Regions from separate parts of the Isoptericola aurantiacus genome, predicted to be linked through region 2. Evidence: predicted binding sites of a transcription regulator. Region 2 holds the regulator's gene; the other holds the start of a gene.
What was found. The regulator Rex, encoded in region 2, represses fermentation and respiration genes when NADH is low (regulators of the CRP and FNR family bind a similar motif). The targets are predictions, from matches to a motif close to CTTGTGAANNNNTTCACAAG.
Positions count from the first base shown of each region.

Region 1: the regulator Rex is predicted to act here: its motif matches at 2,043-2,062, upstream of mqo (malate dehydrogenase (quinone)).

Region 1 is NZ_JBJBAE010000006.1:137,698-142,105, reverse strand. Features, by position in the region: gene ACIQLL_RS15830 (GNAT family N-acetyltransferase) at 1-337, shown strand, start outside; gene ACIQLL_RS15825 (hypothetical protein) at 355-1,077, opposite strand; gene ACIQLL_RS15820 (pyridoxine/pyridoxamine 5'-phosphate oxidase) at 1,273-1,959, shown strand; gene mqo (malate dehydrogenase (quinone)) at 2,080-3,651, shown strand; gene ACIQLL_RS15810 (ketopantoate reductase family protein) at 3,708-4,408, opposite strand, start outside.
Region 2 is NZ_JBJBAE010000001.1:297,854-302,261, reverse strand. Features, by position in the region: gene ACIQLL_RS01385 (30S ribosomal protein bS22) at 67-165, shown strand; gene ACIQLL_RS01380 (HAD family hydrolase) at 253-1,068, opposite strand; gene ACIQLL_RS01375 (glutaredoxin family protein) at 1,104-1,391, shown strand; gene ACIQLL_RS01370 (redox-sensing transcriptional repressor Rex) at 1,388-2,104, shown strand; gene ACIQLL_RS01365 (YceI family protein) at 2,191-2,742, opposite strand; partial or broken gene ACIQLL_RS01360 (IS3 family transposase) at 3,430-3,684, shown strand; gene ACIQLL_RS01355 (DUF4304 domain-containing protein) at 3,959-4,408, opposite strand, start outside.

The sequences.
Region 1 (4,408 bases), on a different contig from region 2:
GCTGCGGCTGCTGGACCTCCCGGGCGCCCTCGGCGCCGCCCGGCAGGCGCCGCTGTCCGCGCGGGTGCCGTTCGCCGTGGTCGACGCCACCGCCCCCGACCTGGCGGGCTCCTGGACGCTCGAGGTTGCCGGCACAGGCACCCGTGTGGTGCCCGACGACGGCGGCCCGGCCGCGCGGCCGACGTTCACCTCCGCCGGGCTCGCCCTGTCCTACGCCGGCGCCCAGTCCTGCGCGAACCTGCGGCTGGCCGGACACCTCTCCGGCCCCGACGCGCACGATGCCGTCTGGGACGCGGTGTGGGCAGGGCGCCAGGTGCACGTGCGCGACCACTTCTGACGGTGGCCGCCGGCCCGTCAGCAGGTGGCGGCGACGTCCGAGCGGTAGCCCAGGGCCCAGCAGAGGACGCCGACGTCCTGGCGGACCTCGTCGACCGCGGTCCGCAGGCCGCCGATCTCCTGGCGCAACGCGTCGAGGTCGGCGCTCGTCGCGCCCTCACCGCCCGTGCCCAGGTCGTCCCGCACGGAGTCGAGGTCGTTCCGGACGGTCCCGAGCCCGTCCTGCAGGCTGGACTCGAGGCTGTCGATCCCGTTCGTGACCTCCAGCAGCCGCGTCTGCAGGTCGGTCGTCCCGGCGGTGCCGTCCGCCGGGAGCCCGGTCCAGTCCTCGACCCCCGCGAGGCGGTCCGCCAGCCCGTCGATCGTGGCCGCGTCGGGCGCGGCCGCCAGCTCGGACCGCAGGTCGGCGGACTCCTGGCGTGCGGTCTCGGCCTGCCCGACGGCGGTCTCCACCTCCGCCGCGAGCTTGCGGTTCGCGGACCACAGGACGGCGACGCCCGCCGAGGCAGCGAGCGCGAGCACGAGCGCGGCCGCCAGGACGACCGTCTGGACAGGACGCGGTGCGGAGGGCTCCGGGGGCGGTCCGTGGGGAGCGACGACGCCGTGGGCCGCGGCGGGCTCGGACGCGAACAACGTCGCGACGGAGGCGACGGGACCGGTGTCGGCGCTCGCGCCGTGCCGCGGGTGCCGGCCGCCGCCGTCCGGGGGCGGAGAGGTCTGCGAGGTGGTGTCGGGCCTCATCTCACTCCTTCGTCCGGCCGCGGGGCCGGTCGGGGCCATGGTCGCGCCACTCGGGGCGCGGCACAAGGGCACGTGGCGTGCCGCCGGTCGCGCCGTCGGCTCTCGGTAGGGTGAATCCTGGGCTCGCAGGGCGGGACGGACCCCGACGAGACGGACCCGACGACGCCGACACCGCCGGCGAGGCCGAGGAGCGCCATGAGCACGTTTCGCGAACGCCTGCGGGCGCTGCCCGTCCTCCCCGACGGCCTGTCCGGCTGGGAGGTCGAGGACCTGCGCACCTTGCCGGGCGCACCGCACGAGCTGTTCCGGACCTGGTTCGAGGACGCCGTGGCCGCCGGGGCGCTGGCGCCGCAGGCGATGACGCTCGCCACCTCGGGCCCCGGCGGGCAGGTCGCGGCCCGCACGGTGATCCTCCAGGACCTCACGGAGACGGGCTGGTGGTTCGCCGGGCACGCCGCCAGTCCCAAGGGCGCCGACCTCGCGTCGAACCCGCGGGCCGCCCTGACCTTCCTGTGGCGCGAGACCGGCCGCCAGATCCGCGTGGCCGGACGTGCGACGGCGCACCCGGACGTCGGTGTCGCGGAGTTCCGGGCCCGGTCCGACGCCTCGCGGGCCACCGGGCTGGTCGGCCGCCAGAGCGAGCCGCTCGGTTCCCTGACCGAGCATCGCGCCGCGTGGGCCCACGCCCTGCACCGGGTCCGGGCCGACCCCGACCTCGTCGCACCGGGCTGGACCGCCTGGTGCCTCGAGGCGACCGAGGTCGAGTTCTGGGCTTCGGGATCCGGCACCGGGCAGACCCGGGTGCGCTACCGCACGGCGGCTCGGGAGGCGGGTGCCGGCGACGGCGCCGCGTCCTGGGTCACCGAGCTCCTGTGGCCCTGACGGCGCGACCTGCCCGTTCAACCGCCGGTCGCACTGTGACCCACATCACTGCAGGTCAGCGCCTTGTGACGTTGCTCTCATTGTTTGTGACACTTTTCACCAGCGACGTAGCATGACCGAGTGACTACGCGCGAAACGACCTCCGGCAAGGGTTCCTCCGACGCTGTCGACGTCGTCCTGATCGGCGGCGGGATCATGAGTGCCACCCTCGGCACCCTGATCCAGCAGCTCGAACCGACGTGGTCGATCCGCATCCTCGAGCGCCTCGACGACGTCGCGCTCGAGTCGTCCAACCCGTGGAACAACGCGGGGACCGGGCACGCCGCGCTGTGCGAGCTCAACTACACGCCGGAGAAGCCCGACGGCACGATCGACATCTCCAAGGCCGTCGCGATCAACGAGCAGTTCCAGACCTCCCGCGAGCTCTGGCACCACCTGCTCGCCACCGGGACCCTCGGCGACTCGTCGTTCATCAGCCGCACGCCGCACATGACGTTCGTCCGCGGTGCCAAGAACGTCGACTACCTGCGCCGCCGCCACCAGAGCCTCAGCGCGCACCCGCTCTTCCGCGACCTGGAGCTCTCGACGGACCGCGCCGAGATCGCACGCTGGGCCCCGCTGCTCACCACCGAGCGCGACGCCTCCGAGCCGATCGCCGCGACCCGCTCCGCAGCGGGCACCGACGTCGACTTCGGCAACCTCACGCGCCAGCTCATCGACGGCATGGTCGCCCACGGCGCGAAGCTCCAGCTCGAGCGCGAGGTCACCTCGCTCAAGCGCCGTCGCGACGGCGGCTGGCGACTGCGGGTCAAGGACCGTTCCTGGAACGCCCGGCCCCGGACCTCGACCCTCGACGCGCGATTCGTCTTCGTCGGTGCGGGCGGTGGCGCGCTGCCGCTGCTGCAGTCCGCCGGCATCCCCGAGATCAAGGGCTTCGGCGGCTTCCCGATCTCCGGCGAGTTCCTGCGCACCGACAACCCCGACGTCGTGGCGCGCCACCAGGCCAAGGTCTACGGCAAGGCCGACGTCGGCGCCCCGCCGATGTCGGTGCCCCACCTGGACACGCGGGTCGTGGACGGCAAGAGCTACCTCATGTTCGGCCCGTACGCCGGGTTCAGCCCCAAGTACCTCAAGAAGGGCAAGTACCTGGGCCTGATCACCTCCCTGCGCGCCCACAACGTGACCTCGATGCTGGGTGCCGGGCTGAAGAACCTCGACCTGACCCAGTACCTCGTCGGTCAGGTCGTCGCCGCCCCGGAGACCAAGTTCCAGGCCCTGCAGCAGTTCATGCCGACCGCGCACCCCAAGGACTGGGAGACGATCACCGCCGGTCAGCGCGTGCAGGTCATCAAGCGCGACGCCGACGGCAAGGGCGTGCTGCAGTTCGGCACCGAGATCGTCGCCGCCGCCGACGGCTCCATCGCCGGCCTGCTCGGCGCCTCCCCCGGTGCCTCCACGGCCGTCTCGGCCATGGTCGACGTGCTGGGCCGCTGCTTCCCGGCCGAGTTCCCGGCGTGGCGTGCCCGCCTGGCCACGATGATGCCGAGCCTCGACGGCGTGCCCGCGGACGCCCGCGAGATCGACTCCACCTCGAGCGCCGCCGACGAGCTGGCGGCCGACGCGCTGCCCGCGCCGGTCGACGGCGTGCTGCCGGCCAGCGTCTACGAGTCCCGGGCCGACTCCCGGCTCTGAGCCCACGGGTCCGCGCGCCCGTACGCGGCCGGCTCGCCGACCGAGCGGCCGCAGGCTCAGGCGACCTCGGCGCGCAGCCGGCTCACGATGTCCTCGAGGGCGGGTGCGGCGACCCCGTGCCGCACGCCTCGCCGTGCGACGGCACCACCGATCGCGTCCAGCTCACCCACGCGCCCCTCGGCGAGGTCCGCCTGCAGGGACGAACGCATCGTGGCGGGCAGCCCCGCCAGGATCCCGCGCAGGTCGTCGCCCGACGTCGGCACGCCCTCCGCGCTCGCCACGGCGGCGACCTCACCCAGCAGCGCGTCCGTGAGACCCGGATCCCGGGCCAGGCCGGGTCCGATCCCGGTGCCGTGGATCGAGGTGAGCAGGGCCAGCGGGGCGAGGAACCGCAGCTTGGACCACAGCACCTCGACCTCCCGACCGCCGTCGGCCACGGGGATCTGCGTGTCCCGCAGAGCAGCGACGACGGCGAGGTCGGCACCCTCGGCGGGCACCGTGATCCGCAGCAGCTCGCCGCGGTGCCGCACCTGCCACGGCCCGCCGTCACCGGCGCGGGTGCGCAGCGTCTCCCCCGCGTACGACGCACCCACCACCGGCGTGCCGCCGTCCGACGTCGGCGCGCCGAACGCGCCGCGCAGCTCATCCATGTGCTCCACCCCGTTGAGCAGGGAGAGCACCTCACGCGGTCGTGAGTCCGCGACCTGCCGCGCCACGTCCGGCACGCCGGCAGCCTTGACGGTCACCAGCACGAGCG
Region 2 (4,408 bases):
TTCGCGTTGGTCGGCACAGCTCGGACCAACCGTGCTCCACCTACCGACCAGCATTGTGAGGACCTCATGGGCTCCGTCATCAAGAAGCGCCGCAAGCGTATGGCGAAGAAGAAGCACCGCAAGCTGCTGCGCAAGACGCGTCACCAGCGCCGCAACAAGAAGTGAGACGCCGCCCGCCGTCGCGCGGGCGCCCGTCACGAGCCCGGCCCCCGATCAGGGTGCCGGGCTCGTCGCGTTCCGGGACGGGGCGGCTCAGCGCCCCTGCAGGCGCCGCCGGACGGTGCGCTGCACGGCGCGCAGCACCAGTCCGGCCACCCAGGCCGCTCCCGCCCACGAGGCGGTGCGCACGCCGCGGCCCGCCACGCGCTGCCCGCGGCCCCGGAACTCCCGGATCGGCCAGCCGACCTCCTTGGCGTACCGGCGCAGGCGGACGTCGGGGTTGATGGGGCAGGGGTGGCCCACCGACCGCATCATCGGCAGGTCGTTGAGCGAGTCGCCGTAGGCGTAGGAGGCCTCGAGGTCGAGCCCCTCGCGCTCGGCGAGCTCGCGCACCGCGGCGCCCTTGGCCTCCCCGTGCATGAGGTCGCCGACCAGAGCCCCGGTGTAGTAGCCGTCGGTGTGCTCGGCGATGGTGCCCAGGCACCCCGTGGCGCCCAGGCGGCGAGCGATGAGGCCCCCGATCTCCACGGGCGTGGCGGTCACCAGCCACACCTCGTCGCCGGCGGCCACGTGCTCGTCCAGCAGCCGCTTGGTGCCGGGGAAGATCCGCAGCTCGAGCACCGTGTCGTAGACCTCCTCGCCGACGGCGGTGATCTCGGCGACGGACCGCCCGCCGATCAGCGAGAGGGCCTTGTTGCGCACGGTCTCGATCTGGGAGCGCGACTCCCCGAAGACCAGGTACTTGGCCTGGATGAACCCGAACCGGATCAGGTCCGCGGTGCCGAAGAACCGCCGTCGGTACAGCGCCCTGGCCAGGTGGAACGAGCTGGCGCCACGGATGATCGTGTTGTCGACGTCGAAGAAGGCGGCCGCCCGCGGTCGGTCCGGGTGCACGGCGTGAGACGGCATGCGGCCCACTGTATCCGCGCCGATACGCTGTCCCCGTGAGCACGCCCCAGACCGCACCCGACGAAGCGTGCCGGGTGGTGATGTACACCAGGTCGGACTGTCATCTGTGCGACGACGCACGGGCGGTGGTCGCCGCGGTGTGCACCGAGGCGTCGGAGGCCTGGCGGGAGGTCGACGTCGACGCCGACCCGGTGCTCGTGGAGCGGTACGGCGACTACGTGCCCGTCGTCGAGGTGGACGGCGTGCAGCAGGGTTTCTGGCGTGTCGACGCCGCGCGGCTGGCGCGGCGGCTCGCCCGGCGCCCGGGAGGAGAGCGGACGTGATCGAGATCGGTGAGGTGACGGTGCCCGCGGCGACGGTGGCGCGGCTCCCGTACTACCTGCGCGCCCTGCGCGACCTGACGCGCGAGGGCGTGGCGACGACGTCGTCGTCGGAGCTGGCCGAGCGCTCGGGCGTGGGGCCCGCGCAGCTGCGAAAGGACCTCTCCTACCTGGGCTCCTTCGGCACGCGGGGCGTCGGGTACGACGTCGACTCACTGTCCTCGTACATCGCGGCGGCGCTGGGGCTGGGCTCGGAGCACCGCCTGGCGATCGTCGGCGTCGGCAACCTGGGGCACGCTCTGGCGAACTACTCCGGCTACGCGGCCCGGGGCTTCCAGCTCGTGGCGCTGCTCGACGCCGACCCCGCCGTCGTGGGGCGCACGGCGGCCGGGCTGCCGGTGGAGCACGTGGACGACCTGGAGTCGATCCTGGCCGACCGCGACGTGTCGATGGTCATCCTGGCCACCCCCGGCTCGGCGGCACAGCCGGTGGCCGAGCGGATCGTGGCCTGCGGGGTGCGGGAGATCCTGTCGTTCTCCCCGGTGGCGCTGCAGCTGCCCGACGACGTCGTGGTGCGCAGCGTGGACGTGGCCGGCGAGCTGCAGATCCTGGCGTTCCACGCGGCGGCACGCAACGCGCAGCAGGCCCAGCGCGTCGGGGCCGACGGCGTCGCCGCCCCGGACGGCGTGGTGGCTCCGCCGGCCTCCGCGCGGTAGGCCGTCTCCCGCCTGCGGACGCCCTGGAACGCGCAGATCCCCGTGGGCCGGGCCCACGGGGATCTGCGGCGGTCACGCCGGACGGATCAGTTCTGCGCGATGGCGGAGATGTCGAGCGCGATCTTGACCTTCTCGCCCACCAGGATGCCGCCGGTCTCCAGGGCCGCGTTCCAGGTGAGGCCGTAGTCCTTGCGGTTGATCTCGAGCTCGGACTCGAACCCGGCGCGGGGGTTGCCGAACGGGTCGGTGGCGGTGCCGGCGAACTCGGTCGGCAGGTCCACCGTGTTGGTCACGCCGTTGATGGTGAGGTCGCCGGTGATGACGTAGGCGTCGCCGTCCACGGAGATGCCCTTCGAGGCGAACGACCAGACGGGCTTCTCCTCGGCGTGCCAGAAGTCGGCGCTCTTGAGGTGGCCGTCACGGTTCTCGTCACCGGTGCTGACCGCGGCGGCGTCGAGCTCGGCGGTGACCGAGGAGGACTCGAGGTCCTCGCCGACGGCGATGGTGCCGGAGGTGATGCCGATGGTGCCGCGGACCTTCGAGATGCCCGCGTGGCGGACGGAGAAGGACGCGGTCGAGTGCGCGGCGTCGATGACGTAGGTGCCGGTGGTCAGGCCCGAGGGCAGCGGCGTAGCCATGGGTGCTCCTTGTGAGTCGGTGTCGTGGTGCTCAGGTCCGACCGCCGCCGGGGCGGCCGAGGTCCATCGAAATGCATGAACCGGGGGCAGTCCCGGAGTATTCCGAGTGTGACGGAGGTCAAGGATCACGGTTGCATAACGAACTGATCCCTCGGGTTGTTTTCAGCGTTGTCTTGGTCAAGGTTTGACCGGGACAACAATCTGATGAGGGTGGAAGGTCGGCTTTATGCGGTTCTCTTGGTCAAGGGTGTCTGGGGTGGGGGTTCCGCTGGTTGCTGTGGTTGCTCTGGTGGCACCTTCGGTGGTGGTGGCGGGCTCGGCTGTCGCGGATGTGTCGTTGGACTGTGGGCCCGCGGTTGCTGAGGTGGATGAAGCGCCCCAGGTTTCATGCCGTTCCTTTCTGAGTCGACAGTCAGGAAGGATGGGCCCGTGCCCAAGAAGATTGATCCGCAGGTGAAGGCCCGGGCGGTGCGTCTGGTGACCGAGCACCGTGGGGAGTACCCGTCGTTGACCGCGGCGTGCGAGGCGGTGGCCCGCCAGACCGGGCTGAGCGTGGAGACCGTGCGCCGCTCGGTGCGCCAGGCGCAGGTCGATTCCGGCGACCGCCCGGGGACCACGAGCGAGGAGTCCGAGGAGATCAAACGAAACGGGCCCCCTACCGGATGTCCCATGAGCCACCAAAGCCTGCTGAAGAGCCACCACCTGGTCGGCTCGATGGGACGCTCCTACGGTGCCGGGGACAACGCCAGCATGGAGAGCTTCTTCTCCCTGCTGCAGAAGAACGTCCTGGACACCCGACGCTGGGACACCCGCGAGGACCTGCGTCTGGCGATCGTGACCTGGATCGAGACGAAGTACAACCGTCGCCGCCGTCAACGCCGCCTCGGTCGCCTCACCACGGTCGAGTTTGAGACCATCTACGCGGCCGCACAAGCGGCCTGATGACCACACACCCCGAGCGTCAACCAAACTCTGGGCAGACCCATGAGAACAAGCGGGCGTGCTCCAGCCTGGCAGACGGATTGGTGTAGGAAACCCCATCTTCCCAGGTCAGAGCACGCCCGCGCCGCTACCCCAGGCCAGTCACGCTGCCCCTCACGCCCCGCCCAACCGACTTTGCCGGAGCCCTGGCTCAGCCGGCCAGCGCTACACCCTCATCTGCGTTGAGCCCTCAAACTCCTACAAGCCGGCCTTTGCCGAAGCCCTGAGTGCATCTTCAGTCTAGTTCTTTCTTGATATCGCGATGAATGAAAACCTGATCGCTAACCTTGGTGCGAAGTAGCATCTTTAGGTCCTGAATGTCTTCGACTGGGTCAACTACTCGCGCGACTGGATTCGCGATGTGTTCGAGGACGGCCGCTCGGAGATCGTCCCCTGCAACCTCCTTCATCGTCCTGCCAGACAACAAGATCAAACTGTCGCGAGAAATGGAGGTGATCGATTCCGCTCTGAACCTGACAAGACACTTCGAATCCGCCAACCAACCTGATTTAGCATAGGCGACAGGGGCGAAGCCGATATTTACGTAGTTAGACCCATCCCAACTGGAATCTTGGAGGCCGACTACAGTGTACAGATCTCCTGACGACCTATACCAGTTTGCCACCTTTTTCTTAAATCCCAATGGCTTAAATGCTTGCTTGAATGCCTCCACAAGGTTCGAGTT